2 regions of the Dellaglioa sp. L3N genome follow, and region 1 is predicted to be linked to the other one. Evidence: predicted binding sites of a transcription regulator. Region 1 holds the regulator's gene; the other holds the start of a gene.
The links. Region 1 encodes NrdR, which represses ribonucleotide reductase genes. Its sites were predicted from a motif close to ACACNATATATNGTGT; they were not measured.
Positions count from the first base shown of each region.

Region 2: a site for NrdR is predicted at 8,731-8,746, ahead of nrdH (glutaredoxin-like protein NrdH). Genes of this name have one in related genera too.

Region 1 is NZ_CM142928.1:687,639-702,995, reverse strand. Features, by position in the region: gene yqeH (ribosome biogenesis GTPase YqeH) at 1-680, opposite strand, end outside; gene ACVPPR_RS03570 (YqeG family HAD IIIA-type phosphatase) at 673-1,206, opposite strand; gene tenA (thiaminase II) at 1,335-2,015, opposite strand; gene rplT (50S ribosomal protein L20) at 2,088-2,447, opposite strand; gene rpmI (50S ribosomal protein L35) at 2,506-2,706, opposite strand; gene infC (translation initiation factor IF-3) at 2,732-3,232, opposite strand; ribosomal protein L20 leader region at 3,289-3,427, opposite strand; gene thrS (threonine--tRNA ligase) at 3,484-5,430, opposite strand; gene dnaI (primosomal protein DnaI) at 5,756-6,694, opposite strand; gene ACVPPR_RS03535 (replication initiation and membrane attachment family protein) at 6,697-8,094, opposite strand; gene nrdR (transcriptional regulator NrdR) at 8,102-8,590, opposite strand; gene coaE (dephospho-CoA kinase) at 8,624-9,223, opposite strand; gene mutM (DNA-formamidopyrimidine glycosylase) at 9,226-10,059, opposite strand; gene polA (DNA polymerase I) at 10,080-12,761, opposite strand; gene ACVPPR_RS03510 (Bax inhibitor-1/YccA family protein) at 12,920-13,621, opposite strand; gene ACVPPR_RS03505 (MaoC/PaaZ C-terminal domain-containing protein) at 13,641-14,069, opposite strand; gene murC (UDP-N-acetylmuramate--L-alanine ligase) at 14,210-15,357, opposite strand, start outside.
Region 2 is NZ_CM142928.1:483,240-498,596, reverse strand. Features, by position in the region: gene ACVPPR_RS02445 (hypothetical protein) at 1-32, opposite strand, end outside; gene ACVPPR_RS02440 (acyl-[acyl-carrier-protein] thioesterase) at 178-933, opposite strand; gene rsmI (16S rRNA (cytidine(1402)-2'-O)-methyltransferase) at 946-1,827, opposite strand; gene ACVPPR_RS02430 (DNA replication initiation control protein YabA) at 1,824-2,180, opposite strand; gene holB (DNA polymerase III subunit delta') at 2,203-3,210, opposite strand; gene ACVPPR_RS02420 (cyclic-di-AMP receptor) at 3,223-3,552, opposite strand; gene tmk (dTMP kinase) at 3,572-4,213, opposite strand; gene ACVPPR_RS02410 (YaaL family protein) at 4,377-4,619, opposite strand; gene recR (recombination mediator RecR) at 4,635-5,234, opposite strand; gene ACVPPR_RS02400 (YbaB/EbfC family nucleoid-associated protein) at 5,262-5,576, opposite strand; gene dnaX (DNA polymerase III subunit gamma/tau) at 5,594-7,321, opposite strand; RNA gene ffs (signal recognition particle sRNA small type) at 7,409-7,495, opposite strand; gene tadA (tRNA adenosine(34) deaminase TadA) at 7,537-8,037, opposite strand; gene ACVPPR_RS02380 (class I SAM-dependent methyltransferase) at 8,038-8,640, opposite strand; gene nrdH (glutaredoxin-like protein NrdH) at 8,852-9,082, shown strand; gene nrdI (class Ib ribonucleoside-diphosphate reductase assembly flavoprotein NrdI) at 9,082-9,462, shown strand; gene nrdE (class 1b ribonucleoside-diphosphate reductase subunit alpha) at 9,440-11,611, shown strand; gene nrdF (class 1b ribonucleoside-diphosphate reductase subunit beta) at 11,633-12,625, shown strand; gene ACVPPR_RS02355 (hypothetical protein) at 12,939-13,238, opposite strand; gene ACVPPR_RS02350 (DUF2089 family protein) at 13,231-13,491, opposite strand; partial or broken gene ACVPPR_RS02345 (IS982 family transposase) at 13,779-13,883, opposite strand; gene ACVPPR_RS02340 (hypothetical protein) at 13,981-14,388, opposite strand; gene ACVPPR_RS02335 (DUF1648 domain-containing protein) at 14,411-14,947, opposite strand; gene ACVPPR_RS02330 (autorepressor SdpR family transcription factor) at 14,937-15,215, opposite strand.

The DNA of each region.
Region 1 (15,357 bases):
AAGGCGCGATCATCATCCAATGGAATTTCAATCTTATCAAGCGTTGTTCCTGGGAATCTTGACGTTGTAATCAAGTCTTGGACACCTGTTCTTTGTTTGATAATTTGATTAATTAATGTTGATTTACCAACATTAGTTACCCCAACAACGTACACATCACGACCTTCACGATATTTTTCGATTAATTCCAACAATTCATCAATCGCAAAATTCTTCGTTGCACTTGTCAATGCAACATCAATTGGTCGTAACCCTTGTGCGTTAGCTTGTTGTCTCATCCAATCCTTTAACTTCGTACGTCTTAGTGATTTAGGTAATAAATCAGCTTTATTCCCAACCATTAAAACGGGATTGTCACCAACAAATCGGTGTAATCCAGGGATTAAACTACCATTGAAATCGAAAATATCAATAACATTAACAATTAATGCATCAGCATTACCAATTTGGTTTAATAATTTCAAGAAATCATCATCAGTTAACTTAACGTCAGCAATTTCATTGTAATGTCTTAATCTAAAGCATCTTTGACAATATAATTCATTTGTTTCAAGGCCTTTTTTTACCGCAGACTTAGGTGTATAACCTAACTCGTCTACATTTTCACTTTGAATTTTTGAGCCACAGCCAATACAAAAAAGATCTTCGTCAACTTCTGGTACTTCAATTATGTCAGTCATCCAATGAATTCCCCCATTTAGTTTTAAAGTCATGTTTTTTAATTAAATGATTCTTAATTCTTTTTTCAACGAAACGATTAGGTTTTGTGTTCCAAGCATCTGATTTAACAAGTGGTTTAACCAAGATACTTTTAATGCCCGCGTTATTTGCCGCAGCAATATCCGTCATTAATTGATCACCTATTAAAACTAATTCTTGATTACTCATCTTAAATTCATTCTTAACTTGGTTAATGCCCTTTGTGAACGGTTTTAAGGCTCTCGAAACAAAAGGTAATCCAATGTGTTCCAACGCCTTTTCAACACGTTCATGGCTATTATTAGACACAACAACCACAGGAATTGAAGCTGCCGCAATAAGTTCCAACCAGTTCTTCAATTCAGGTGTTCCATTTGGATTATCCCATGCAATTAACGTGTTGTCTAAATCAGTCATAACCACTTTAATTCCATGATTTTGTAAATCTTCTGGTGTTAAATCATAAATAGATTCAATCATCCAGGTTGGTTTATATCTCTCAAGCATTTTAGCTACCTCAATTTTAGAATAATAATCTAAGTATAATGTACTTTCAACTAAATTGCATGTTTTACATGAAAACAATCAAATTTAATTTCATTTTAAAAAAGATATCCTCTTAAATTAAGAAAATTTTACTTATTTTTAAAAATAAAATTATCCCATGTTTGATGCTCAAGTGCCATTCCCCAAAAATTATATTCTTCTATACTACTTATTTTAAATGCATTTTCCATTGCTGCAACTGTTTCTCCATCTGATTCATTCGCAACTCTATCTAATATATGCCGTTGATCAACAACAGATTTTTTAAGTTCCTCAGTTGCATATGTTTCAATCCATCGTTGATACATAGGGTTAGGAGAACCTTTATCGATTAATTTATAGCCAATTTCTAAATAGAGCCAAGCACACGGTAGGAGTCCAGCAAAAGCTGTTTCTGGATTAAATTCCACTAATTGTCGATACATATGTGAGACGTAATGGTAAGCAGTTGGGGCAATTTCAGTTTGACTGATTTCTTCATCTGTTATATTTAATTCTTCGAAAAATTCTTTTCTAATCGCCAACTCACTTTGTGCTAAACCTTCAGCAGAAGCAAACATTAATTGCTTAATCGCCACATTATTCGTCTGTTCACCAACTAATTGATGGATCCTGCTAAAGTGCATTAAGTAATAATGATCTTGAATTAAATAATACCTAAAAGCTTCTATTGGTAATAATCCAGTAGTCAATTGTTTGATAAATGGATGTTCAAAACTGAGTTCCCACCAATTATTCGAAGCTTGTTGAACTTTTTCCGAAAATGACATGCTTAACTCCTTTACAGAAATTTTATTAAAAAAAGAGCACTTGACGCTTGGTCAAGTACCCTCTTAAATTTATTATTTGCTTAATGCTTTTTTAGCTTCTTCTGCAACAGCAGCAAATGCTGCTGAATCTTTAACAGCTAATTCAGCTAACATTTTACGGTTAACTTCAATTTCTGCTAATTTCAAGCCATGCATCATCTTACTGTAACTTAAACCGTTCATACGTGCTGCAGCGTTAATACGTGCAATCCATAGACGACGGAAGTTACGTTTTGTTTGATGACGATCACGGAATGAATATTGGTAAGATTTCATTACTTGTTGTTTAGCTACCTTAAATTGGATATGTTTTGATCCGCGGTAACCTTTTGCTAATTTAAGCATTCTTTTACGACGTTGACGTGTAACAGTTCCACCTTTAACTCGTGGCATGAAAATTCCTCCTTATTGAGCCATTTAAAAACGGCATCAATTGTCTAATTTATATTTATTATTTCATTTGTGAAAGCATTTGTTTGATACGCTTGTTATCTGATGCTGACACTGTAGTTGATTTGCTTAATTGACGACGTTGTTTCTTAGTTTTACCATGCATACGATGACTTGTATAAGCTTTAGAGCGTTTCAAGCCACCATTCCCTGTACGTTTAAAACGTTTTGCTGATGCACGATGAGTCTTTTGTTTTGGCATAATCTAATATCCTCCTAATATAGCTTTACTTTTCAGCCTTAGGTGCAAGCATCATGAACATACTACGTCCATCCATCTTCGCTCTTGATTCAACTGATGCAACTTCTTTAGCTGCGTCAGCGAAGCGATTCAAGACATCACGTCCGATTTCTTTATGCGTAATTGCACGGCCTTTAAATCTAATTGATACTTTAACCTTATCCCCTTTTGCAAGGAATTTTGAGGCATTTTTCAATTTTGTGTTGAAATCATTAATATCAATTGTTGGACTAAGTCTAACTTCTTTAACATTAACAATTTTTTGGTTTTTACGGGCTTCTCTTTGTTTCTTTTGTAATTCAAAACGATATTTCCCGTAATCCATGATCTTAGCAACTGGTGGTTTTGAATTAGCAGCAACTACGACAACATCTAAATTGGCAACTTCTGCCATATCTAATGCTTCTTGTTTGGTTTTAACACCAAGTTGTTCGCCATCATCACCAATCAAACGAAGTTCCGACGCACGGATACCTTCATTGACCATTTTGTCTACTTTATCAACTGCTATGGCAATGCACCTCCAAATTTTTTTGAGAAAAAACACAGAAAAACGGGCAACAATAATAAATTATCGCAGCCCGCTTGAAATCCATTTTAATTGGAATTTAATTTCAATATTATTCTGCCCAGAGACTCTTTTGTCTCTTCAGGCGAGAAGCGGGAGCCTCTGCTTTTTTCTTAACTTTTAAATCATACCAACTCATTCCCCTTTTGTCAAGACGATTGAATTATTTTTTATGCTTTACGACTATAGTTAGCAATTTCTTTTGTAATATTGTTAATAAAGTCTTCTTTTGTAAAGACATTAGAATCATCTTCACCATGACGACGAACAGAAACTGTATTTTCAGCCACTTCATTATCACCAACCACAAGAATATAAGGCACTTTATTCACTTGGGCTTGACGCATCTTGTAACCCATTTTTTCATTACGTTCATCAACTGTAACGCGAACACCACGCGCAACTAAATTAGCACGTAAATCATGTGCATAATCAGCATGAAGGTCATTTTTAACTGGAATGATTGTCACTTGTTTAGGAGCTAACCATGTTGGAAAGGCACCTTTATACATTTCTGTTAAGTAAGCTGTGAAACGTTCCATTGTTGACACAAGTCCACGATGAATCATAACTGGACGATGTTCTTCACCATCATCACCAATATATGACAATTCAAATTTTTCAGGCATCATGAAATCTAATTGGATTGTTGATAAAGTTTCATCATTTCCTAATGCTGTTTTTGTTTGAACATCTAATTTAGGACCATAAAAGGCTGCTTCACCTTCGGCTTCGTAATAATCCAAGCCTAAGTCATCCATAGCACCTTTTAACATATTTTGTGATTTAGTCCACATTTCGTTATCATCAAAATATTTTGCTGTGTTAGCTGGATCACGGTAACTTAAACGGAATGTATAATCAGCGATACCGAAATCAGCATATACTTCCATCATTAAACGAAGAACACTTTTGAATTCTTCTTGAATTTGATCAGGAGCAACGAATGTATGACCATCATTTAGTGTCATTTCACGAACACGTTGTAGACCAGAAAGTGCACCTGATTTTTCATAACGATGCATCATCCCTAATTCAGCAATTCTGATAGGAAGATCACGGTATGAACGGATATGATGTTTGTAAACTTGAATATGTGAAGGACAATTCATTGGACGTAATTCCAATTCTTCACCATCACCCATATCCATTGGTGGGAACATATCTTCACGATAATGATCCCAATGACCAGAAGTCTTGTATAAATCTAAGTTAGCCAAGATTGGTGTGTAAACATGATCATAACCATTTGCAACTTCTTTATCCACAATATAACGTTCAATTGTACGACGGATTGTCGCACCATTTGGCAACCAGTAAGGTAATCCAGCACCAACTTTAGGATCAACAAAGAATAAGTCTAAATCGTTACCAATTACACGGTGATCACGTTCACGCGCTTCTTGACGACGAACTAATTCAGCATCCAAGTCTTTTTGTTTAAAGAACGCTGTTCCGTAAACACGTTGTAACATTGAGTTACTTGATTTACCTTGCCAATATGCACCAGCAACTGATAATAATTGGAAAATTTTAACATCAGCAGTTGAACGTAATTGAACACCATCACTCAAATTAACAAATTCACCTTGTTTGTAAACTTCAACTTGACCATTTTCATCAGTAGCTTCTTTAACTAATTCAGCACGGTATGGATCCCCCGCAACTAATTCAAGCGCTTCAGCCTTTGAAATTAATTGACGTTCAATTTTTAAATTTTCTTTAACAATGGCTTTCATCTTGTCTTGAATTTTTTTCAAATCATCAACACTAACTTGTGCTTCACCATTATCTGTATCGAAATAGAACCCATTTTCAATATCAGAACTCATACCAAATTTCATACCTGGGTATAATTGTTGCAAAGCATTGGCCAAAATTTGAGCAGCCGTATGCCATAAAACAACTAAGCCATCTGCAGATTCTTTAGTCACGATTTCAATGGCCCCATCAGCTTCTAATGGACGAAGATAATCAACCAAGACACCGTTAAATTTACCGGCAATCGATTTTTTAGCTAAACTAGGACTAATTGATTTGGCAACATCTTCTGTTGTAATGCCCGCATCAAATTCTTTGATGACACCATCTGGAAATGTAATATTTATTTTTGACATGTTAACTTCCTCCATCATTTTTAATTTTTTGATACAAAAAAAGCCCCTAATACACAATAAGCTTGTGTATTAGGGACGTTGATTAACGTGGTTCCACCCAAATTCAAAGTTTTACCAAAGCAAAACTTTCTCCATAGATTTTAACGGATTCAATCCGACCTAACAAAAGTTAGGCAACATTATGGAAGTGGTCATCACTTATTCTCTGCCAAGAAAGCTTCCAGCTATGCTCTCTCTCCCTGTAGACATAAAAAAAGAATGTAATCTTCCGTATCAATTTAATAACTATTTAACCATTTTTATCACATTTTAGCAACCATTAATCTTATTTAGGGCGACGATTTTTACCAACAATTTTAACTTCTTTTGCTAAAAAATGGATTCGTTCCATAATTCGCTTAGCTTTAAGAGGCTCATCTTCGCCTCTTTGGCTAATGCGTAGATGTTCCTCTTCCAATTGTTTCATCGAAAAATTAGAACTAAAAAATGTTGGTAACTCTTCTTGCATACGATATTGTAAAATAACCCCTAAAATATCATCACGAACCCAACTAGACATTGCGTCAGCACCAATATCATCAATCATTAAAATTTCAGATTTTTTAACAGCATTCAACATATCATAAACTCGATTATCGCTAATGGCATTCTTAATTTCAACTGCAAAACTAGGAAAATGCATTAACGTTGTTTGGTATCCGCGATTTGCTAGCTCATTAGCCATTGCACCTAATAGGTAAGTTTTACCAACGCCAAAACTGCCATAAAAATACATTGCTTGATGATAAGACTTAGGATCCGCAACAAATTCTGTAATAAACTTCAAGCTTTTACTAAGTGCATCCCCACGTTCATCCATATCAAAACTGTTCATAGTCGCATTTTTGATATCCTTAGACATGCTCATTGATTTAACCCGCTTGGATACTGCTCTACTCTTTTGTGCTTCAATAAAAGAATCCGTTGGAACATAGGAAACATCAATCATATGATTATTCATGACTAATTGAGGCTTATATCCAGGTGCTATCATCCCCTTACCAAGAATAACTTTATTCTTTTCAGATAAAAATTCATATAGCTTTGCATCAGCACGTTGAATGTTTTCTTCGGTTAATTCAGCTTTATTTGCTTCTAAAAATCCAATGACATCAGAATCTTCATAGACCTTACTCATCAGATCACGATAATTCACATTAGGATATCTGTCGCTCAGATTATCCTTTGCAAGAAATTTTTTAAGTTCTGTTCCTAAATCTTCCATTATTATCCTCCTTTGGGAGCCGTTTTATTAAATTCTGCTAGCTGTCTTTGTAGTTCGGCTTTATCAATTTTGACATCTACTTCTGGTGCTTGATAATCATCTTTAGCCCAGTCAGGTAGAGTTTCTTTTTTAATTATTTTTCTTTGGCGCTGATTAGATACTTTAGTTTCTGTTTTTTTAGTATTGAATTGACGAACCTGATTAATGGCATCTTCAGGCGTCTTCACTTTTTGTTGTGACCAATCATTGGCCATTGTATCAACAAAAGATTTATTCAATGTCGCTAAATCTCGATCAATTAAAATATAGTGACTCAAAATATTAATAACTGCATTCGAAAATATTTGTCGTTGAACAAGTTGTTGCAGCAAATAGGATTCACTATCAGTCACATAGCCACCCTTACTCTCCTTTAACGATTTCAAGAAATCGAAAGGATTATAAGCTTCACTAGCGAGAATTAATTGTGAATCTTCTTTAGAAAAACCCGCTTTTTTTAGTGTCTCAACGGACTTTGTCTTAATTTTTTTACTGTCCTCATTTTTTGATTCAGCTTGCTTTTTCAATTTAATCTGTTGATTATATTTATGCGCAATATGCTGTTTAAATATATTATAATCGACTTCATTTGTTGATAGGTCAGCTGAATCGCCAATAAACTGGGCCATTTCAATCTCATCAATCCCATATAAAAGATGTTCTGAAATAATTAAATCGCGTTGTTCATTAATTTTATCCAATGACACAAAACTTTTTTCCAACAGTTCAATAAAAAATTTAAAATCAAATGATTCAATAGCACTTGTTTCAACCAATTTCTGTGGTGCTTTTTTATTCGTTGAAAAAGCCTTTTTACTTTCAGCAATAATATCAGGTTTATCTGATAAATGTGCCTGGTTAACTTGAAAAACATCTAAAAAACTTTTTGACGTTTCTTTAAACCCATCTAATTTTAAAACGGGTAATGCAAAACGGGCGGTAATTGCTTGATACCTACTATCACCAATTGATTCCCAAAGTAAAATACTGAGCAAATCATCCGTGAAAAAATCTGCTGCCTGTAAAGGCCGACGCAATTGGTAAACAACAACTTTACCCAAAGCATCTTCTTTTTCGAAGCTCTTTAGAAGGCCCAGTGCTTCAAGGGCACTTCTTGCCTCATAAAACATTGGCAAATCAATATTCAATAATGCCAGTAACTCACTGTGCATTTTTCGGTTAGACAATTGTGGATTCTGACTTGCTTCACCTTTTAATAGTGAAAATAGGCCACTCGCAATCACGCCCATAACAGGTTGATACAAGTAGTCTAGTCGTTCAATATCATCATTTGTAACCTTTTCATCCATTAAGACAATGTAGCCATCTTTCGGACTCATATTTTCCCATGTATTAATCATTTGATCATCATTCCTTCAAATCTTGTTTATCCGTGGGTGCTTTATCCCGATCCATCATTTCGTTCAATTCCTTCAAGAAAACACTCATATCTTTAAATTGACGGTAAACACTAGCAAATCTAATGTACGCAATTTCATCTACATCAGCAAGTAATCCCATGACATATTCACCAATCAATTGACTTGAAATTTCATTTTCACCTAATGCTCTAACACTATTTTCTACTTGATCCACAAGATGTGTAATATCTTTCATTGAAACAGGTCGCTTTTCTGCTGACCTAATAATCCCCTTAAGAATTTTTTCACGATTGAATTCTTCCCGCGTGCCATTTTTCTTAATAACAAGTAACGGCGTGGCTTCAACTCGCTCAAATGTTGTGAATCTAAATTCACAATTTTCACATTCACGACGTCGTCTGATAACGCGACCTTCATCTGTTGGTCGACTGTCAACGACTCGAGAGCCATTATGTTGGCAATGTGGACATTTCATAGTGACACCCCATCATTTTTATTTACCTATTAGTTAGACATTATTTTGAGTACTAAGCCAGTTTAGCACTTGACCCCTTGTAACGGCAACCGTTGTTGAATTATCTATTACAAAATCAGCTAACTCTTTTTTCTTCTGAATTGACCACTGTGCCTTAATACGAGACTGCGCCTCATCAAAAGTCAGACTATCTCGGTTGATTAATCGCTTGATTTGTACATTTTCAGGTACGAAGGCAACCATGACTGCATCACATAGTAATTGATAATTTTGTTCAAACAGCAAGGGCATATCTAAGACGACTAACTTACTGTCCGATTTCTTTTGTATTTGGATTTGTGCTAAAATTTCTTTTCTAATAATCGGATGCATAATATTATTTAATTTTTCTAACGCCTTTTTATTACTGAAAACTAACTTACCTAACTTTTTACGATTTAGCCTTCCATCTACTGTGACGTATTCTTCACCAAATGTCTGACTTATCCTTTTTATCGTTTTTGATCCTGGCTCAACAACTTGCCTTGCAATTACGTCTGCATCAATAACTGGCACATTTTCTTCTTTAAAAATGTGACTAACCGTCGATTTACCTGTTGCAATTCCGCCAGTTAACCCAAGTATATAAGTCATTTTTAAACTTCCTTTAACGGTTGGCAATGCGGACAATAATGCGTCCCACGTTGTGCCACTTTTATTTTAACAATAGGTGTGCCACATCTAGGACAGGGCTTACCCGTCTGACCATAGACATTTAAATCAAATTGAAACAGACCTGTCTCACCAAACGCACCCGTATACGACCTAATTGTCGTTCCACCTGCCTGAACTGCAGTCGCTAATTCAAGAATAATATTTTTACGTAATTTAGCTAATTTACCATCAGAAATCGAATTTGCTGGTTGTTCCGGATTAATTTTACTCATCCACAATACTTCATCAACATAAATATTTCCCAACCCAGCAACTGCCTCTTGGTTTAATAAAACAGGTTTAATCGCCATATGCTTACGCGACAAGTACTTTTTAAAATAACCAAGCTTAAATTCTTCATCCGTCGGTTCAGGACCCAATTTCTTAAGACCTGGTAATGTTCGTTCCTGACCAGTCGGAATTAACTGCATTCGACCAAATTTACGAACATCATTGTATCTTAAATCTTGCCCATCAGTGAGATGAAAAATAACATGAGAATGTTTTTCAATGGGTTCATCTGAAGTCCGAACAAAATATTTACCTTCCATTCTCAAATGAGATACCATTGTCATTTGATTATTAAAACGAAAAAGTAAGTATTTACCTAATCGATCAATCGATTCAATTTTACTACCTTCTAATTCACGTTTAAAATCTAGTAAATCCCCATTTACAATCTTAGGCCATAAGACATCAATTGATTTAATCGTCTTACCAATAACTAATTGACTCAGACCTCTTCGAACCGTTTCAACTTCTGGTAACTCTGGCATTTAATCACCCCTAAATAATTTTATTTAGTATCAAACCATGTCTCTCCAAATGCACTTTCAACCTTTAAAGGAACTTCTAAAGAAACAGCCGCATCCATAACTTCAGGGACTTTCTTTTGCAAAATAGCAATCTCTTCTTCTGGTGCCTCAAAAATTAATTCATCATGCACTTGCAATAGCATTTTGGCTTGTAAATGTTCTTTTTCTAACATTTTATCCATATTAATCATAGCAACTTTAATAATATCAGCCGCACTTCCTTGAATAGGCGTATTCATTGCTGTTCTTTCAGCAAATGAACGTAAATTAAAGTTTCGACTATTAATTTCTGGTAAGTAACGACGACGATGAAATAACGTTTCGACATAACCTTTATCTTTAGCTTCACGTACAACATTTTCCATATAGTTCTTAACACCTGTAAATTCATTTAAATACGTATCAATAAACGTTTGTGCTTGTTTTCTAGTAATCCCAATATTTTGTGATAGCCCATAATCACTAATGCCATACACAATTCCAAAGTTAACTGCTTTAGCCGTACGACGCATATTCGATGTCACATCATCAGGTGACTCTAAATTAAAGATTCTCATTGCAGTATTGGCATGTATATCAATGCCTTCTTTAAAAGCTTCTTGCATATTTGTATCATGCGCAATATGCGCCAAAACGCGTAATTCAATTTGAGAATAATCAGATGAGAAAATTTTCCAGCCTTCATGTTCAGGAACAAATGCTTGTCTAATTTTTTTACCTGCAGGAACTCGAACTGGAATATTTTGCAGATTAGGATCTACAGATGACAAACGACCAGTTGCCGTTAATGTTTGCAGGTATCTCGTATGAACTTTCTTATCTGCATGTCTCACTTTCAATAATCCTTCAACATAAGTCGATTGAATTTTAGCAATCTGTCGATATTTTAAAATTAAATCGGCAATTGGAGCCACAGTACTAAGTTGTTCTAAAACATCAACAGCAGTTGAATAACCCGTTTTCGTTTTCTTAACAACTGGTAATTTTAATTTCTCAAATAAAATCACACCCAATTGTTTAGGCGAATTAATATTAAATTCTTCACCTGCTTCTGCATAAATTTTAGTTTCCATATCTTTTAAAATAATTGAAAACTCACCTTGCATAACATTTAATCGATCTGCATCTACCGTAATTCCGCGAATTTCCATCTTGGCTAATACAAGTGACAATGGTAATTCCATATTTGTATACAAATCTAATTGTTCATGTTTAACTAATCCCGCCATCAAAGGCTCTTTTAAAAGGTGTAATGCCTCAGCTTTCGATGCCATATGATTGAAAAAGACAGCATCATCTTCCGGAATTCCGCGTTTAACACCCTTACCATAGACTTCCTCATCAGTCTTAACATCGTAATAATCATGTTTTTGAGCTACCTTACTAAGATCATCACTATTATCACTTGTATCTAACAAATATGAGGCTAATAAAAGATCAAATCCTGTTCCATCAAGCTGAATCCCCAGTCGATTTAACGCAACATAATTACGTTTGAAATTAAATACATTCTTTTGCACTGAATCACTTGAAAGAATATCAACTAAGATTTGTGATTTTAATAACTCAACATCGCGTGTAACAAAAAATTGATTGCCATCACCAATCGTAAATCCATCAAAATCTGCAGTATGATAATTATCATCTAACATCTCTAAATAAAATGATATTGGCTTTTTTAATTGAGCGATTTCAGTTAAATTATCCTGAGTTAAAACTGTATAATCCGTTTTTTTAGGCTCTGAAAATAAATCTATTTCAGCATTGTCTGACGTTGGATTTAAATTCAGTTGACTCAAAAACTTTTTAAAATCCATTTCTTCATAGAATGCAACTAATTTGTCTAAATCTTGTCCATTCCATTTTGTCTCTGGAAAATCAATCGTAATAGGTGCATCTTGGCGAATTCTTGCCAAGTCTTTACTCATAAAGGCTTGATCTTTATCTTCAATTAAATGTTCTTTCATTTTACTTTTCTTTAATTGATCAATATTTTCGTAAAGATTTTCCATTGACTCATATTCTGTCAATAACTTAATCGCTGTTTTTTCACCGACTTTAGCAACACCAGGATAATTATCAGAAGTATCACCAACTAATCCTTTCATATCGATGATCTGCAACGGTGTTAATCCAAATTTATCCATCACATGTGCTGGTGTAAATTTTTCTATTTCACTAACTCCTTTTTTAGTAACAGAAACAGTCACTTTATCAGTTGTTAACTGAGTAAGGTCCCGGTCTCCGGTTACAATAGTCACATCATACCCAGCTTCTTCACCCTTTTTAGCCATTGTGCCAATAATATCATCCGCTTCAAAATCAGCTAATTCGTAAGTTTTAATCCCATATCCTGCCAATAACTCTCTAAAATAAGGCATTTGCTCTTTTAATTCTGGGGGTGTTTTTGATCTACCCGCTTTATAATTATCATATTTTTTAGTTCTAAAAGTTGTTTTCCCTGCATCAAACGCAACTAATACATGTGTTGGTTTTTCAGTTTCTAATATGACATTCAACATATTATTGAAGCCATATAATGCATTTGTATGCAGACCTGCTTGGTTCGTAAATCGGTCTACCGATTGATAAAGTGCAAAAAATGCACGATAGGCAATGCTATTTCCATCAATTAGTAGTAATTTTCCATTAGTATTAGTCATCTGATATCCGTCTCCTTTAAAAATCTCTATCTCTATTTTACCAAACATCAGCCGTGATTAATAATGAATCACACAATAACTCAATAAGTAATAAAAACCCCTAAGTTATCAAATGCCTAACTTAGGGGTTTTACCAACTTATTTTGTTAATTTAATATTTAATCTCTACCACCATAACCAAAAATTTGTAAGAACGAAATGAATAAATTAATGAAATCAAGATATAACATCAAAGCACCCGTCATAGCTAGATTAGAAACCGAAATATTGCTATCACGTTGTAAAAAGACTTGTCTTAATTTTTGTGTATCCCAAGCTGTTAAAATGGTGAAAATAATAACAGCAATATATGAAAATACGTAATTAATAAGTTCACTTTGTAAGAACAAGTTTACAAATGAAGCAACAATTAATCCAACTAAAGCAGCTAAAGCTTGTGTCCCTATTTTAGTTAAATCTCGTTTAGTAACATTACCCAAAATTGTCATTGTTATAAAAACAGCTGAACTTGCGGCAAACGCAGCAATAATATTGCCAGCTGAATACATTGATATAATCAGCGACAGCGTTACTCCCTCAAGTACTGAATAACCCATCAATAACGCAAATGTAACAAATGGCGCCCGTGACGCTTTGACGTTAATATTTAAAACAACAACCAATTGAACGATAAAGAGTACCCAAATTGACCATGAATGTGCTGACATAAATCCGAAAACTGATTGTTGGAAGACCGTCAAAACTAAAAATGCGGTAATAGCTGAAACGCCAACGGCTAATGCCATATAACCATATAATTTTGATAAGAAATTGTTTAATCCATCTTTTTCATTAATAATAACTCTATTCTGATTATCCATCTCATTTTCCTCCTATTAATTAAGAAATTTTGGGTGGTTTAACCATAATTAACGCATCCAAAACTCTTTCATTTTCTTTATTCGCTGCTTCAACAGAAATAGTTATAACTTCCTTCATTTCATCTACACGAATAATTTCAAACTTAAATGTAATATTTTGATTTTGATAAATTGGTAATATAAAATTCGTTGAAATGTTCACAATTTGACTACCTGGGCCCGGAAATAACTTAGAAATTGAACTTGTTATAATACCAATTACTAATACCGGAGGCGCAAGAATTGTTTCAAAATCAGCACGCTCAACATAATCTTTTTGCGTATATAAAGGATTCGTATCATTGGTTAATCCTAAATAAATCATAATATCGCGGTTAATAATCCGTTCAGTCACGGTTAGTTTATCGCCCTCAACAATTTCATTAATTAATTTACCGACATTTGCCATACTGTTAGCTCCTTTATTTACCATTTCGTATAAGCACCAGTGTATCAAATTATTTAAGATTATCAAGCCATTTTACTTTTCTTTAAAAAGAATTAACTAATAAAAAAGAAATGACTTTTACGTCATTTCTTTCCTAACAATTAATTATTTTTAAAACTTAAATTACTTAATAAATCTTCATACGCATATTCATATTTTTGAACGTCTCCGGCACCCATGAAAATAACAACTGCATTACTATAATCAAGCAATGGTGAAAGATTATCAAGTTTAATAATCTCGCCACCCTTAACAATTTTTGCGCCAAGATCTTCACTTGAAACATTACCTGACGTTTCACGAGCAGAACTAAAAATATCCGTTAAATATACTTTATCGGCAAGATTTAAACTAACCGCAAAGTCATCCATCAATGCAATTGTTCTACTGAACGTATGTGGTTGGAAAACAGCAATTAATTCTTTATCTGGATATTTTTGACGAGCAGCATCAATTGTTGCTTTAATTTCTGATGGATGATGCGCATAATCATCAATAATCGTCATATCACCAATATATTTTTCACTGAATCGGCGTTTAACCCCTTTGAAGCTTAACAATTCATTAGCAATTTCTTCTAAATCAACTTTTTCAAAATGAGCGACAGCAATAACAGCTAAACTATTTAAAATATTATGTTCACCAAATATAGGAATATTGTAGTGACCTAATGCTTCATCATGATAAAAGACATCAAATTCAGACCCTTTAGTCGTTCGTTTAATATCACGAGCTTGGAAATCATCAGCTTCCTTTGTTCCATAATAATAAATTGGAACATCAGCTTTGATTTTACGGAGTAAAGGATCATCTCCCCAAGCAAAAATACCTTTTTTAGTTTGTTTGGCAACCGTTTCGAAAGCATCAAAAACATCATCAATGCCAGTAAAATAATCTGGATGATCAAAATCAATATTCGTCATAATTGAATAGTCTGGGTGATACGCAACAAAATGGCGACGGTATTCATCAGCTTCATAGACAAAAAATCTTGCATCAGGTTTCCCTTTACCAGTACCATCACCAATTAAGTAGCTCGTTGGTGCGATTCCACTCAAGACATGAGCAAGAAGTCCAGTTGTACTTGTTTTACCATGAGAACCAGCTACTCCGATACTTGTGTAGCCTTCCATCAAACGACTGACCATCTCAGGATAACTAACAACATCTAAGCCCATTTCACGAGCTTTTTTTATTTCAGGATGGTCAGCAGTAAATGCATTTCCCGCAATTACAGTTAACCCTTCAT
Region 2 (15,357 bases), 200 kb from region 1:
GTCAGTAAAATAATCCAGCCTTTTCTTCCCACATGAACGCCTCCAAATCGTTAGATTTATTATTAGTTGATTATACATCTAGTTTGCAACCTTCTCTACCTATCAACTAGGATCACGCATTATTGTAAATTTATCACATAAAAAAGGCATCATCACAAAGTGACAACACCCTTTATATCATTCATTTTCACGTTCCGTCCATTCACAATCAGCATCACAATAAACGACATCATTAATTTTAATCTGATGGAAAGTCTTTAAGCCCGCCTCAGCAATCGAGACAACACTATCAATTTTATGACCATAACGAATTTCTTTTTCATATTTAATATTCATATGTTTTAAGTTGTGTGACATTAAAAATTCTTCTGATAACGAATCCAATAACCAATCAAAATATTTTGAATTGTTGACATGTTGATTAGGATCGATATCAAAGAATCGAACGTCATATGATTTTTTAGAAGCTATCATATCCGTTTCTGAAATACCAACGGGTTTCTCTAGTCGTTCAATTCTTCGCGTATATTCAGCACCAAATGGTTCAATAACTTCAGGCAATACACGCGTCATTTTACGAGTTTCATGATCCATTAAAACAAAAACCCCATGAATATGCGCACACTCGTTACCTGCTTCATCATGCACCCAAAAATCTCGATAACAGAAGAAACGATTATATGACACAGCCTCTGTGGTTAAGGTTAATTTTTCATCAACGTGTGGCATTCTCGCAATATCAATCAGATATTGTGTAATAACCCAACCCAATCCCAAATCTGTCAGGTGTTTTTCGGTAATTCCTAAACGATCACTTTGATCTGTTGAGACCAAAATAATCATATTAATTAACATCGCCATTGTCACACGACCACTTTTGTCGCCTTCATAATAAACCGCACGATGCGATTCACTAAATTTATTGTCTGCCAATACATTCGCTCCTTAAATGTGATGATAAAGATTATAAACTTCTTGTTTTTTCATTTCTTGTTTTTTAGCAATTTCTTTAATCGCATCGTTCGTTTTCATACCTGTTTCAATTAAATAAGCCACTTGCTCTTCAATAGACATACCAGCCAAATGGTCAACTTCAGTTGCTTCTGGTGACTCATTACCTTCAACAATTACACAAAATTCACCACGAATTTGGTCTGAACTAGCCCATTCAATGGCTTCGTCCAAAGTACCACGTAAAAATTCTTCATAACGCTTAGTTAGTTCACGGCACAGCACGACTTTACGCTGACCACCAAAACTAGCAGCTAAGTGCGTTAATGTTTTTTTTAAACGATGTGGTGCTTCATAAAAAATGACCGTCATTGTTTGATTCTTTAACGTCGCTAACTCTTCTTTTTGGTCTTTTGGTTTACGTGACAAAAAGCCATAAAATAAAAAGGGTTGTGGCGCTAATCCAGATGCAATTAATGCTGTAATACCAGCATTGGCACCGGGCAGTGGGACAACCGGAATATTGGCTTCAATACATGCTTTCACTAAATCATGCCCAGGATCACTAATTGAAGGCATCCCTGCATCACTAACTTGTGCAATTGATTGACCAGCCAAAATTTTTTCAATAAATTGTGGAATCCGCTCCTGCGTATTATGTTCATGAAAACTCAATTGGCTCGTTTCAATATCAAAATGATTTAACAATTTTTGGGTATTCCGCGTATCTTCTGCTGCTATGTAATCGACCTCTTTTAAAATGTCGATTGCTCTAAACGTCATATCAGATAAATTACCAATTGGCGTTGGCACTAAATACAAAGAACCCGTCGTTTTTTCACCTTGAAAACTACTTTGTGCAGCTATTTCACTCATGATTCACGCTCCCCATAAATTAAATCTAAACAGAAGGCACAAGGTTCATCATCTACTCGACGTGAACCATACATCCCCTCAATATTACAAACATGGAAGCCTTGATCATATAATTTTTCTAAATTTTGACGCGATTTTGACAGATTTGCATCAGAAGATTTATTGAAATCCTTAGATGTTTGTCGTTCTATCTCACTTAGTCTTTCTCTAAGATGTTGGTTTTCAATTTCCAATTCAGCGTTGTTTTCAAGAACACCAGTCATATCAGATTTTATTGTTTCAAAACTCGACAACATTCGCTTCATTTCTTCTTCGATAGCTACAAAATTATCATATAGTTGACGCTTATCCACAAAATCACCTTCATTTCATATTTTATAATGCTATTAATTCTAACGTCGTTGCTTCAATAACACTCTGAAACGCGATATTCATTTGAAGCATCGTTTTAATTTGTAAAAAATCATTTAATATATCGACTAATTTTTTATCGCTAATTACTTGAATGGCTTTTTCAATCTCTATTAATCGGCCAGAAAAACTAACTCGCTCTTTACGATCATAACGAACCAATAAACAATCGCGTGCCAATAACGTCATCAAATCAACCATTAAGGTTTGTTGCGCCTTTTCTTTCGCAAGTGGCACTAATTTCGTCTGAACTAAAATAAAACTTTCAGCATCATTCTTCAATAACTTACTGAACCAATGCCATACTTGATTCGTCATCTCGACAAAGGTTTCATCCTGTGCTAACGCTTCAGCCCGACTAAGACTTTCAGTAACGTGCACAAGTAGATTAGCTTGGTCTTTTAAGACCCCTTTACTTAATAAACTTTGAATCAGCTTATCTTGAGAAAGTGCCGCAAAATTAACTAATTGACAACGTGATTGAATCGTTGGTAATATCTGATTTTTATTTTCAGTTAATAAGAAAGCTGTCACATTTCCAACAGGCTCTTCCAAAAATTTAAGTAAGCTATTAGCGGCACTAGCCGTCATACTTTCAGCCTTTTCAATAATAAAAGCCTTTTTATTACCTTCAACCCCACTTTTTGAAAATTCTGATTTCAAAAAGCGAATTTGATCAACTTTAATTGACTGACCTTCAGGTTTTACAACCACAACATCAGGGTGGTTACCTGATAGAATCCGTTGACATTCTGCGCAGATACCACAAGGCTTCTGGCTCTCATCAGCGGTACAAAAAAGTCGCATTGCAATCCATTGCGCCAACTCAGTCTTACCAACACCTTCTTGACCCGCAAATAGATACGCATGGGCCAATTGATTAGTAGTTGTTAATTTTTTAAAATGTTCAATTAATAGTGGTTGTAACGTCTGAACCGTCATATTACTGGCTTCAGTACTTATTTCTGCCATTACTATTTACTCCTAAAATTGATGGAACTGTTCTACTGGCAAGACAAATACTGTTGCACCACCGACTTGAACTTCTAAAGGAAATGGCACTTGTGCATCCATTGAAACATCCAAGTTAACAGGAGGTGCCATAAATTGTTCACGGCTTGATGACGTTTCTTTAATCAATTGTAAGACATCATCAACCCGTTCATCTTCAATCCCAATTAAGAAAGTTGTATTACCAGATTTTAAAAAGCCACCTGTTGTCGACAATTTTGTTGCACGAACATTGGCATCGATAAAGACATTACTCAATCGGTTACTATCTTTATCTTGAACAATCGCTGTAATTAATTTCATTTGAATTCCCTCATTTCATTTATTTAAAAGACTCGGGTAATTTTCCCATCAGTACTTTGACACAATCTGCAATAACTTTGTCTAAAGGCTGTGTGGCATCAATAGTAACAATCCGTTCTGGATTTTCTACTGCTAACTGCTGATAAGCTCTACGGACTTTTTGATGAAAAGCTAATTTCTCATCATCCAATCGGTTTACTTCATTTTGACGATACTCAAAAATTCGTTTCAAGCCAATTTCTGATGGAACATCAAAATATAAAGTTAAATCAGGTTTTGTCCCATTTGTTGCAAATAAATTCATATCAGCAACTGCCTGAGTCCCAATATCTCTCCCCGCACCTTGATAAGCAATTGAGCTATCAACGTAACGATCACAAATAACTAATTTGTCGGCTTCAAGTGCCGGTAAAATCGTTTCAACAATATGTTGACGTCTTGATGCCGCAAATAATAAAGCCTCTGTTCGCTTATCCATTTCTGGGTAATCTTGATTTAAGACAATACCACGAACAGCTTCGGAAATTGGATTTCCACCTGGTTCACGGGTTACAACCAATTCTCTCGCTAAATTCAATTGAATTTTTTCTATAATGCCTTTTAAAGCACTCGTTTTTCCAGACCCATCTGGTCCTTCAATCGTTACAAATTTGCCAGTCATATTAACGACCCCAATACTTATTATTATTGTACTTGAATCTTAAAAACCTGTCCATAAGATAAACCTGTTACTAGTATACTATCTCTCGTTTAATAAATCTAATCGCCAACTTACAAAAAAACGCCGAGACAAGTTATTCAATTGTCCCAACGTTCTTTCTTATTTAATGTGCAATAACTGATGCTTGCATATGACCTTTAACAGCACGAACACGTGCTTCGTTATAGAGAAAGAAATATCTCGCTCTCGCCATCTGGGTTTCATTGCTTAATTCCGCATCAACTTCATAAATAGCTTCTTCCGTTTGCTTTGCTTGATCCCAAGTTAACTTAGCTCGATCAATCGCGTCTAACAACTTAGCATCATATTCTTTACGTAATTTAAGTTTTGGTTTTTTATTAAACATTATATGAGCTCATTTCTATATTTCAGTCCGGCCTTCAATGGCTTTGAACAACGTCATTTCATCCGCGTATTCAATATCACTACCCACAGATAATCCATGAGCTAATCGTGTCACTTTAATGCCAGCTGGCTTAATCAATCGAGATAGGTACATCGATGTTGCTTCACCTTCTGGCGTTGCATTTGTCGCAATAATCACTTCTTGCATATCAGGATGTGATTGCAATCGGGTTAACAAACTTGTGATATTAATATCTTCAGGCCCTTTGCCTTCAATTGGTGATAAAACCCCATGAAGTACATGGTATAAGCCATGATATTCTTTCATTTTTTCCAAAGACATGACATCTTTGGGTTCTTCTACAACAATTACTTTCGTTTGATCACGTGATGAATCCGAACAAATCTGGCAAGGATCTTCTTCAGTAATATTGCCACAAATACTACAATAATGTAGATCTCGTTTGGCAGATATCAATGATTTGGCAAAGTCCGTGACATCATCTTCATCCATATCAATTGTAAAAAAAGCTAATCTTGTAGCAGTTTTGCCACCAATACCTGGTAATTTCATATAACTTTCAATCAATTTTGCGATAGGTTCAGGATATTGCATTTTCTTTAGCCTTCTTTAACTTTAAGTTTATAGTCCGGGCATTCCTTGAGAATATTTACCCATCTTGTCTGCTGTTGTTGTTTCAATTTTTGTCATGGCATCATTAACAGCCATAATCACTAAATCTTGCAACATATCAACATCGTCAGGATCAACAGCTTCTTCTTTAATCACAATATCAGTCATTTTTTTGTCACCGGTAAAGGTTACTTTGACTAAATCATTGGAAGCTTCACCAACAAATTCAGTTGCATTCAAAGCCTCTTGATCCTTTGTCATCTCTTTTTGTAGTTTTTGCATTTGTTTCATCATACCTTGCATATTTCCATTTCCACGCATCATTATAAATTACTCCCTTTCTAATCTTGTTTAATTTCTATATTTTCTGTTCCGAAAATTTCTTCGGCTTTTGAGATAATTGGTTCAACTACTTCAGGAACTGGTTCAATGATTGTTTCTGTTCCTTCATGGTTACTTTGTTGAATGTACGATTTACGTACTTCCGGCCATTGCTCCGCTGTAATACAAATCAACTGTGGCACATTGTGCAGTAACCGATCCAACCCATTACCGAGTGCGTCAAGCAATTCTGTATCACCCGATGCCTTCGTTGCTAAAAAGTCATAGTTAAAACTAACCAAGACACTGTCAGGACTAGCCGCAACAGGTTCGCTGGCTTGCATAATAGCACGTTGTGTTACTGATAGTTGTTGTAACAGCTCTGGCCAAACCTGTTTTAATTGTACCAAACTTTCCTTCGTTGCGTGATCTAAAACCGGATAAATTTGAGATAAATTTAATGTGGTTTTCTTTCGATTTGAGGCAACTTTTTTTGGTTTAACTGGTGCTGAAGCCTGGTGTTGACTCGCATTTTTACTTAAATCAGCAAGCTCTTTTTTCAAAGTAGCAACCGTTTTTGTTAAACGATCTATTTGTTCAGAAGCATCTGAACTGAGACTTGATTGCCCGATTTCTTGCTTATCATTACGACTTGTTTCAACAGCACTAAACTGAGATAAACGAATCGTCAAGACTTCTAAGTAGACATCTGGATGCGTCGTAAATCGCATTTGTTGCTGAATCTCATTTAAAATATTAATCATTTGATATAAAAAATCAGCAGAAATCGTTTGCGATAGCGCTTTAAACGTATCGTTAACCATCCCTAATTCAAGTTGATTAATGAGCTCGGGAGCTTGCTGGTATAACAATAAGTCACGACCATAAGTAATTAAATCTTCTATTAATCGCGTTGAATCTTTACCTTCATCAATAATTTCTTGAATGGTTTCTAATGCTTTAGTGGTTTCTTTTTGGCTAACTTCTGTCACATATTTTTGAATTTTATCTTGCGTCACACTACCCGTAACTATCAAAGCATTATTTAAAGTGACTTTATTATCACCAAACGAAATGACTTGATCTAAAATACTCAAGGCATCACGCATCCCACCTTCAGCAGCTTTCGCAATAACCTTAAGCGCTGATTCTTCATATTCGATTTCTTTTTCTGTCAGAATATAAACCATCCGTGCGTAACTATCGGCTGGTGTAATCCGCTTAAAATCAAATTTCTGGGTCCGTGAAATAATCGTAGCTGGAATCTTATGTGGCTCTGTTGTAGCAAGGATAAAAATAACATTTTCAGGTGGTTCTTCAAGTGTCTTCAATAAAGCATTAAAGGCCCCCGTAGACAACATATGAACTTCATCAATAATATAGATTTTAAAATCGGCTTGTGTGGGTGCGTACTTTACTTTATCACGAATATCGCGAATTTCTTCAACGCCATTATTAGATGCAGCATCAATCTCGATGACATCATTTAACTGACCATTCGTAATAGCAACACAGGTTTCACATTTATTACACGGTTCGCCATTTTCTTGAAAGCGGCAATTAACCGCCTTGGCAAAAATTTTGGCTGCGGAGGTTTTCCCTGTTCCACGTGGGCCATTAAAAATGTAAGCATGACTTGTTTGATGTGTCATAATTGCATTTTTCAATGTCTGAGTAATCATATCTTGCCCAACTAAATCACTAAATCGTTGTGGACGCCAGACACGGTATAAAGCTTGGTAACTCATCACAATCTCCCCTTTCAAAATCTATAAATAGTTTTTTAAATAAAAAAATCTCTTAGCCATTTCTGACTAAGAGTCTTAAATAATCATAATTACTTAAGGCACAAAGTGAATCAAACTTAGTGCTGCTTCCTTCCGGACCTGACACAATTCGTAAGCACACCATTGCCTTAAGGCCTTGCGGCAACTATTATAATACCTTAAATTCTAATAAAAAGCTACCCTTGTGCTCGTTTTTTTTCTTTTCTTTTACGTCGCACTTCTCTAAAGAACGATTGGAGTAGGTCTTTAGACTCTTCTAATAATAAACCAGACTCAACTTTCGCTTGGTGATTAAAGCGTTCATCGGTTAATAGGTTGCCAATGCTACCTGCCGTCCCCGCTTTTGGATCAAATGCACCAAAGTAAACTTCTGGAATTCTGGCATTAATAATTGCACCACTACACATTGGACACGGTTCTAATGTCACAAATAATTGTGTGTCTACTAAACGCCAACTATGCACCGTTGCACACGCTTCTTGAATGGCTAAGATTTCAGCATGTAACGTTGCATCTTGCACATGTTCTCGAATATTATGCCCACGTCCAATAATCTCACCATTTTGTACAACAACACAACCAATTGGGACTTCACCAATGATTTTTGCATTTCTTGCTTCATATAAAGCTTCACGCATAAAAAATTCTTTTTGTTGTTCAGTTAATTTTTCTGGCATCTACTTCACACTCATCAAAATATAGTACCCTTTGTCTTTTAAAATAATCTCACAATTACCAAAAACATCAGTCATTTTCTTTTGTGCTGAACCAGCACCTTGTTTCTTTTGTAGTACAGCCAATAATTGACCGCCTGATTTTAAATGATCAAACGCGCCACCTAAAATGGCATGAACGACATCTTTGCCTGCTCTAATAGGAGGGTTGGTTATAATTGCAGCGTAATCTGTCTTCGTTACATTGTCATAAGCCGCCGATTCGAAAATATTTACATTACTAATATGATTAATTGTGGCATTTTTCTTTGCTAATTCTAATGCCAATTCGTTTACATCTGTCATATCAACTTTTCGTTCCGGTTGACTCTTGGCTATAGCAAGTCCTATTGGACCGTACCCACATCCCACATCTAATAAACTGCCAGCAGTTATTTCTTGTTGCTCAAATGCATTTAATAAAACTCTTGAACCAAAATCGACTGTTTTTTTTGAAAATACACCGTTATCTGTGGTAAACTTAAATTCGTTGTTCATCAGTTCAAATGTCCATTCCTTTTCATCATGAATGACATCTGGATTTTTCGTAAAATAATAATTAGTCATCTTTTTCCCTACTTTCTCAATAGTTTCTATAATACGGAGAAATTTAACTTTTCGCAATCTAAATTTAATATAAACAATTCAAGCCTTTCAGCGCTACATATTGTGTAATGCAACTTAATATCATACAATATGTAGCGCTTTTTTGATTGATTTTTACTTTTTGTGCTGTATACTTATCTTATTAACAAAATGCTAAAGGAGATTTTATATCATGAAAAAAATTACTGTATTTACAAAAAATAACTGCATCCAATGCAAAATGACAAAACGTTTCTTAGAAGAAAATAACGTCGACTTTGACGAACGTAATATTTCTGAAGATGATAACGCAATTGACTACTTGAAAGGCCAAGGATTCCAAGCTGTTCCAGTTGTAGAAGCTCCTGGATTCGATACAATCGCTGGATTTCGTCCTGATATGCTTAAAAAGTTGGCAGTCTAATGAAAATTGTTTTCTTTAGCATTACCGGTCAAACACGTCGTTTCATCAATAAAATTGGTTACCCTTCATTTGAAATTGACCCAACGGACCCATTCGTTGAATTGAATGAACCCTACCTATTGGTTATTCCAACCTATGAGATTGGGCTCACTGAATCAGTCAATGACTTCATTGAATACAAATCAAATCGAGAAAACATACTGGGTGTTGTTGGCGGTGGAAACCGTAACTTCGCCCAACTTTTTATTTTTACAGCAAAAGACATCGCAACCGATTATAACGTTCCTTTATTATACGAATTTGAATTCAATGGCACTGAAGAAGATGTCACTAATATGAAGAAAGTAGTTGATGAAATTGACATTAAAAACGTTAAATAGTGATAAAGTCACTTATTATGATTTAAATAATGAAATCAATATTCCTGTAGACGGTCAAATTCCACTTCAAAAAGATCAAGAAGCCTTGACCGCCTTTTTGAAAGAAAATGTTGCCGAAAATACAATGCAATTTGATTCACTACAGGCTCGTTTTGATTACTTAATTGATAACAATTATATTGAAACTAACTTTTACAATAAATATGAGTTCTCATTTATCGAAAAGGTCTACGCTTATTTAGCAGCTCAAAAATTCCATTTTGGCACATTTATGGCTGCCTACAAATTCTATGCCCAATATGCGCTTAAAACAGATAATAATGCTTATTATCTTGAAAATTATATTGATCGTATTGCCATGAACGTCCTTTATTTTGCTGACGGTGATACAGATTTAGCCATGAATTTAGCTGATGAAATGATCCACCAACGTTACCAACCTGCTACACCTAGTTTTTTAAATGCAGGTCGTAAACGTCGTGGCGAATTAGTATCTTGTTTCTTAATTCAAATTACTGATGATATGAATGGGATTGGTCGCGGCATTAATTCAGCACTTCAATTGTCACGAATTGGTGGCGGCGTTGGTATTACGCTTAGTAACTTACGTGGCGCTGGTGCTCCAATTAAGGGCATTGAAGGCGCTGCTTCTGGTGTCCTCCCCGTTATGAAATTGTTAGAAGATAGTTTTTCATACTCTAACCAATTGGGTCAACGTCAAGGTGCTGGAGTTGTTTATTTAGATGTCTTCCATCCAGATATTGTGGCTTTCCTTTCAGCAAAGAAGGAAAATGCTGATGAAAAAATCCGAGTTAAAACCTTATCATTAGGCGTTACTGTCCCTGATAAATTTTATGAACTCATTAAAGAAAATGCAACGATGTACCTCTTTGATCCTTACAGTGTCGAACGAGAATACGGTGTGCCTTACTCATATGTTAATATTACAAAAGAATATGACAATATGGTTGCCAACGAAAATATTATTAAGAAAACCATTCGTGCTCGTGAACTAGAAACTGAAATTTCAAAATTACAACAAGAATCTGGTTACCCTTATATCGTTAATATTGATACTGCTAATCGTGCTAATCCAATTGACGGTAAAATTATCATGAGTAATCTTTGTTCAGAAATTATGCAAGTTCAAACACCTTCAGTTGTGAATAACGCGCAAGGCTATGACGTTATGGGAACTGATATTTCATGTAACCTAGGTTCAACTAACATTGTCAATATGATGGCTTCTCCAGACTTCGGTCGTTCAGTTGATTCAATGGTTCGTGCCTTAACTTTTGTAACTGATAATTCAGATATTGATGTTGTGCCTCCTATTCAAAATGGTAACAAATTGGCACATACGATTGGTTTAGGCGCAATGGGCCTACATGCCTACTTCGCTAAGAATCATATGCATTATGGTTCTGAAGACTCAATTGATTTCACTAATGTCTACTTCATGATGCTTAACTACTATTCATTGAAATCATCAAATACGATCGCAAAAGAAAAGCATGAAACATTCCATAACTTTGAAAAAAGTAGCTACGCAACAGGTGCCTACTTTGACAAGTACATCAATGAAGATTGGGGTCCTGCTTCTGATAAAGTCGCTGCTCTATTTGACGGTATCGACATCCCTAATCAAGAAGACTGGGCTGCTTTAAAAGCTGACATTCAAGCAGATGGCCTTTACCATCAAAATAGACTTGCCGTTGCACCCAATGGTTCTATTTCATACATTAATGATACAACTGCTAGTCTCCACCCTATCATTAACCGAATTGAAGAACGTCAAGAAAAGAAAATTGGCAAAATTTATTATCCAGCTCCTTACCTTTCAAATGACACAATTCCATACTACACATCAGCCTACGACATGGATATGCGTAAAGTAATCGACGTTTATGCTGCTGCTCAAGAACATATCGATCAATCACTTAGTTTAACTTTATTCATGCGTTCAACTATTCCTGAAGGTCTCTATGAATGGAAAAATGGCCGGACAGATAAAATGACTACCCGTGACTTAAACATCTTACGTAATTATGCGTATAATAAAGGTATCAAATCAATTTACTACATTAGAACCTTTACTGATGATCAAGAAGAAGTTGGCGCAAATGCATGTGAGAGTTGTGTTATCTAAACTGTAACGGAGGAAAATTAAATGAATAATGATAGTTATAAGGCAATTAATTGGAATGAAGTTGAAGATCAAGTTGATAAAGCAACTTGGGAAAAATTAACCGAACAATTTTGGTTAGATACCCGTATCCCACTCTCAAATGATTTAGATGATTGGCGGACATTAAGTCCTGCAGAAAAAACATTAGTTGGTCATGATTTTGGTGGGTTAACTTTGTTGGATACTGTCCAATCTCAAGACGGGATGGAATCATTACGTCATGATACACGGACGGCACATGAAGAAGCCGTTTTGAATAATATTCAATTTATGGAATCGGTTCATGCTAAAAGTTATTCATCAATCTTTTCAACATTGAATACAGCTTCGGAAATCACTGAGATTTTTGAATGGACTGATAAAAATGAATTTTTACAAAAAAAGGCTCAACGGATTAATGGTATTTACCATTCTGGAACGCCTTTAGAAAAGAAAGTAGCTTCTGTCTTTCTTGAAACATTCTTATTCTACTCTGGCTTCTATACGCCACTCTATTATCTAGGTCATAATAAATTAGCTAACGTTGCTGAAATTATCAAATTAATTTTACGTGATGAATCTGTTCATGGTACCTTCATTGGTTACAAATTCCAATTAGGCTTCAATGAACTTTCTGAAGAAGAACAAGGAAAAATGAAGACATGGATGTACGATCTTCTTTTTGAATTATACGAAAATGAAGAAAAATACACTCACGAACTTTACGATGAAGTTGGTTGGACTGAGGAAGTTTTAACTTTCTTACGTTATAACGCCAACAAAGCCTTGATGAATTTAGGCCAAGATCCTTTATTTCCTGACACGGCTTCGGATGTTAATCCTGTCGTTATGAACGGTATTTCAACCTCAACCTCAAACCATGATTTCTTCTCTCAAGTTGGTAATGGTTACTTACTTGGTAGCGTTGAATCAATGAATGATTCAGATTACGAAATTGGCGAAAGCGGACAAATGAAGCGTCGTCCTAAACGCTAGACAAATAGCCTACACAATTGGATTTCAGCCTAATTGTGTAGGCTATTTTATTGGATCTATACTATCGTCGTTGATGGAAATCATTTTATTCATTAGTTAACAATACCGGAAGTTGTACTGAAAAGCGGAGTAGACGTACTAACTGTTGTTTTAATTGTCTTTATACCACTGATAATTGTAAGAATGGCTACCAATAATATGCAAAAGGCTTTTCCTTTCCTAAAATGGGGTTATCAGCAAATATTTTTAAAATTTAGTTATATTTCAACAATATTTTTGTCCGGATATTTGGCATAGGAATGCATCAGCTTTTTTATTTATTCTTCTTTTGACTCAAATCCTTACTTAACATCTTATTTTTTTCTTTTAAAGTTCTTTTAGTATAACGATCATGCCCATCACCCCAAAAAACCAATAAAACAATAATTCCAATAGCTGCCATTATAAAATCTTTAAAAACTAAATGTTGACTTTCAACCATTACCAAAACAATACCAATTGTACCTAACAGGGGTATTATTCCACCAAGCCAAAAATATTTTGTGTTTGCCAACCAATATGTCTCAATCAAAATTAAAAGTATCACTATTACGAAAAATGTTAACTCATTCATTTTTTTCTCCTTCATGGAATTCTATAATTTTTTTTGCTGCACTATAACTAATTTGATCATCCGTTACTAGACGCATAAGATTCACTATAAATGGTTCACTATCTTTCTCATCAATTAGTCCAATTTTAGTTATAACATCATTTAGTCTATTCCGTACTGTCGGATATGAAACTGAATATTCTTTTGCTACTTGCTTTAGCGACCCCGACGATAGTGTAAACCGCTTAATAAAATTCATATCTTCATCCGTCATATTCTCGTACCATGTATTAATAATAATTTCCTCTTTTCTTACTTATATATAATAACTTTAACATTGTTAAATAATATATCAACATTATTTAATAATATATAATTTATGCGTGGTTCTAGTTGATTTTTAACCAAGTATTAATCACTATTCTAATCGCGATTGAAAGACACCAAAGGATCAAACACGATTATGTTCAATATCAAATAAGTGACATAACCTGGAAAATACGGTCTTAATCCGCCGTTGGTGGTTTAACAGTCGTTCATTTGCTTGTCATTCTCGCATATTTTTACGCCGTAGCGTCTAAAACCACATTTTTTAGTAACGTTATAGCCAATATTGGCACTTGCTTTAAAAACTTTAGCCTGATGATTCCGTATTGTTTGGCATAGTTAAATTACCTATTATTTAACCTCTTTTACTCAAGTATTTTATGTCTAACAAAAAGAAGACCTTTTTAGGATCTTCTTCTAAAGTAGAAAATAATTACTATTTTTCTACATATTCAGTTTCAATCTTAAATTTTTTGGCAGAAACAAACAACCGATAATCCTCATGTGTATATAACGAAACCATAAACTTCTTGCGCACATAATCAACACGAATATCGTCCATCTGTCCTAACCCATCGTCAAACACTGGCCCATTTGTTTCTTCATATCTAAGTGTATCTAAATCCATCGAATAATTAACTCGCCAAACTTCTTCAAACATCAACTTTATTTTTAAATTCTGATCTTCATAATCAGTCATATTTATAACTAAATTAATATTACTCTTGACATCACTATCTCCTGTATTTATATAATTCATTGAATTAATATAACAATCATGTAGCCCATATTCACGGTTTAATATCTCATATGTCTGTTTATCTAAAATATGTTTTAATTCCATTTTCATTCTCCTTTTAATATGATTACCAATACATTCCTACTACTCCGGCACAAAATATGATAACTCCTAAAATAACCATCCACATACCTGATAATCGATTTAACTTTTGCCAATGTTCTGGATTATTTAAAGTTTTTTTCGTTCTAAAACCAACATATTTATTAGGTACCGTTTTGGGAATATAATTACCAATCACGATGAGCAAGGCCCCCACTATTAAAGCCACACTACTTATGATATTAATTTGATAACCAAGCGCATTAGTATATATAATTGTTGATAGAATTACTGAAAGTACTGGAAAAATCCAAATCAAGATTGTGTTTAACTTCTTATTTTGATGATTAAATCTACTGATCACCATCATTATCACGCTAATTAAGATCATAAACAGTGGAAATCCAATAATAACCAATGCTTTATTACCATACTGATTAATATTGCCACTTATATTCCAGTGAATCGGCATTTCATTTGGTAATTTTTTATACAGCAAAAATCCTGTAATCATTGGTATAAGTCCAAATAAAACGGCACTCATATTTCTTTTATTTTTCATTATTTTCTCCTTTCGTTAAATCCTGCAGCCACAACATCGCATCTTCAAACACACTTAAATTTAACTCATAATAAATAAAATTTTTATACTTAGTTTCCCTAATCAAATCACCTTGTCTTAACACCTTCAAATGATTTGAAATAGTTGCTTGGCTCAAAGTAAACTGTTCACTAATTTCTCCCGCCGATAATCTTTTTTTCTTTAATAACATTAAAATATCCCGTCTAACTGGGTTAGACAATGCTTTTAGCGTATTTTGTAAACTCATTTATTGTCTCCTTTCTATTTAGAACTATCTCTAAATAGAATATATCATCTATTTAGATTAAAGTCAATATAGACCTCCATACCATTAAAGTATTGCCCTTATTCCTTGTAAACCAACTTTTAAATTAGAAAATGAAAAAGTT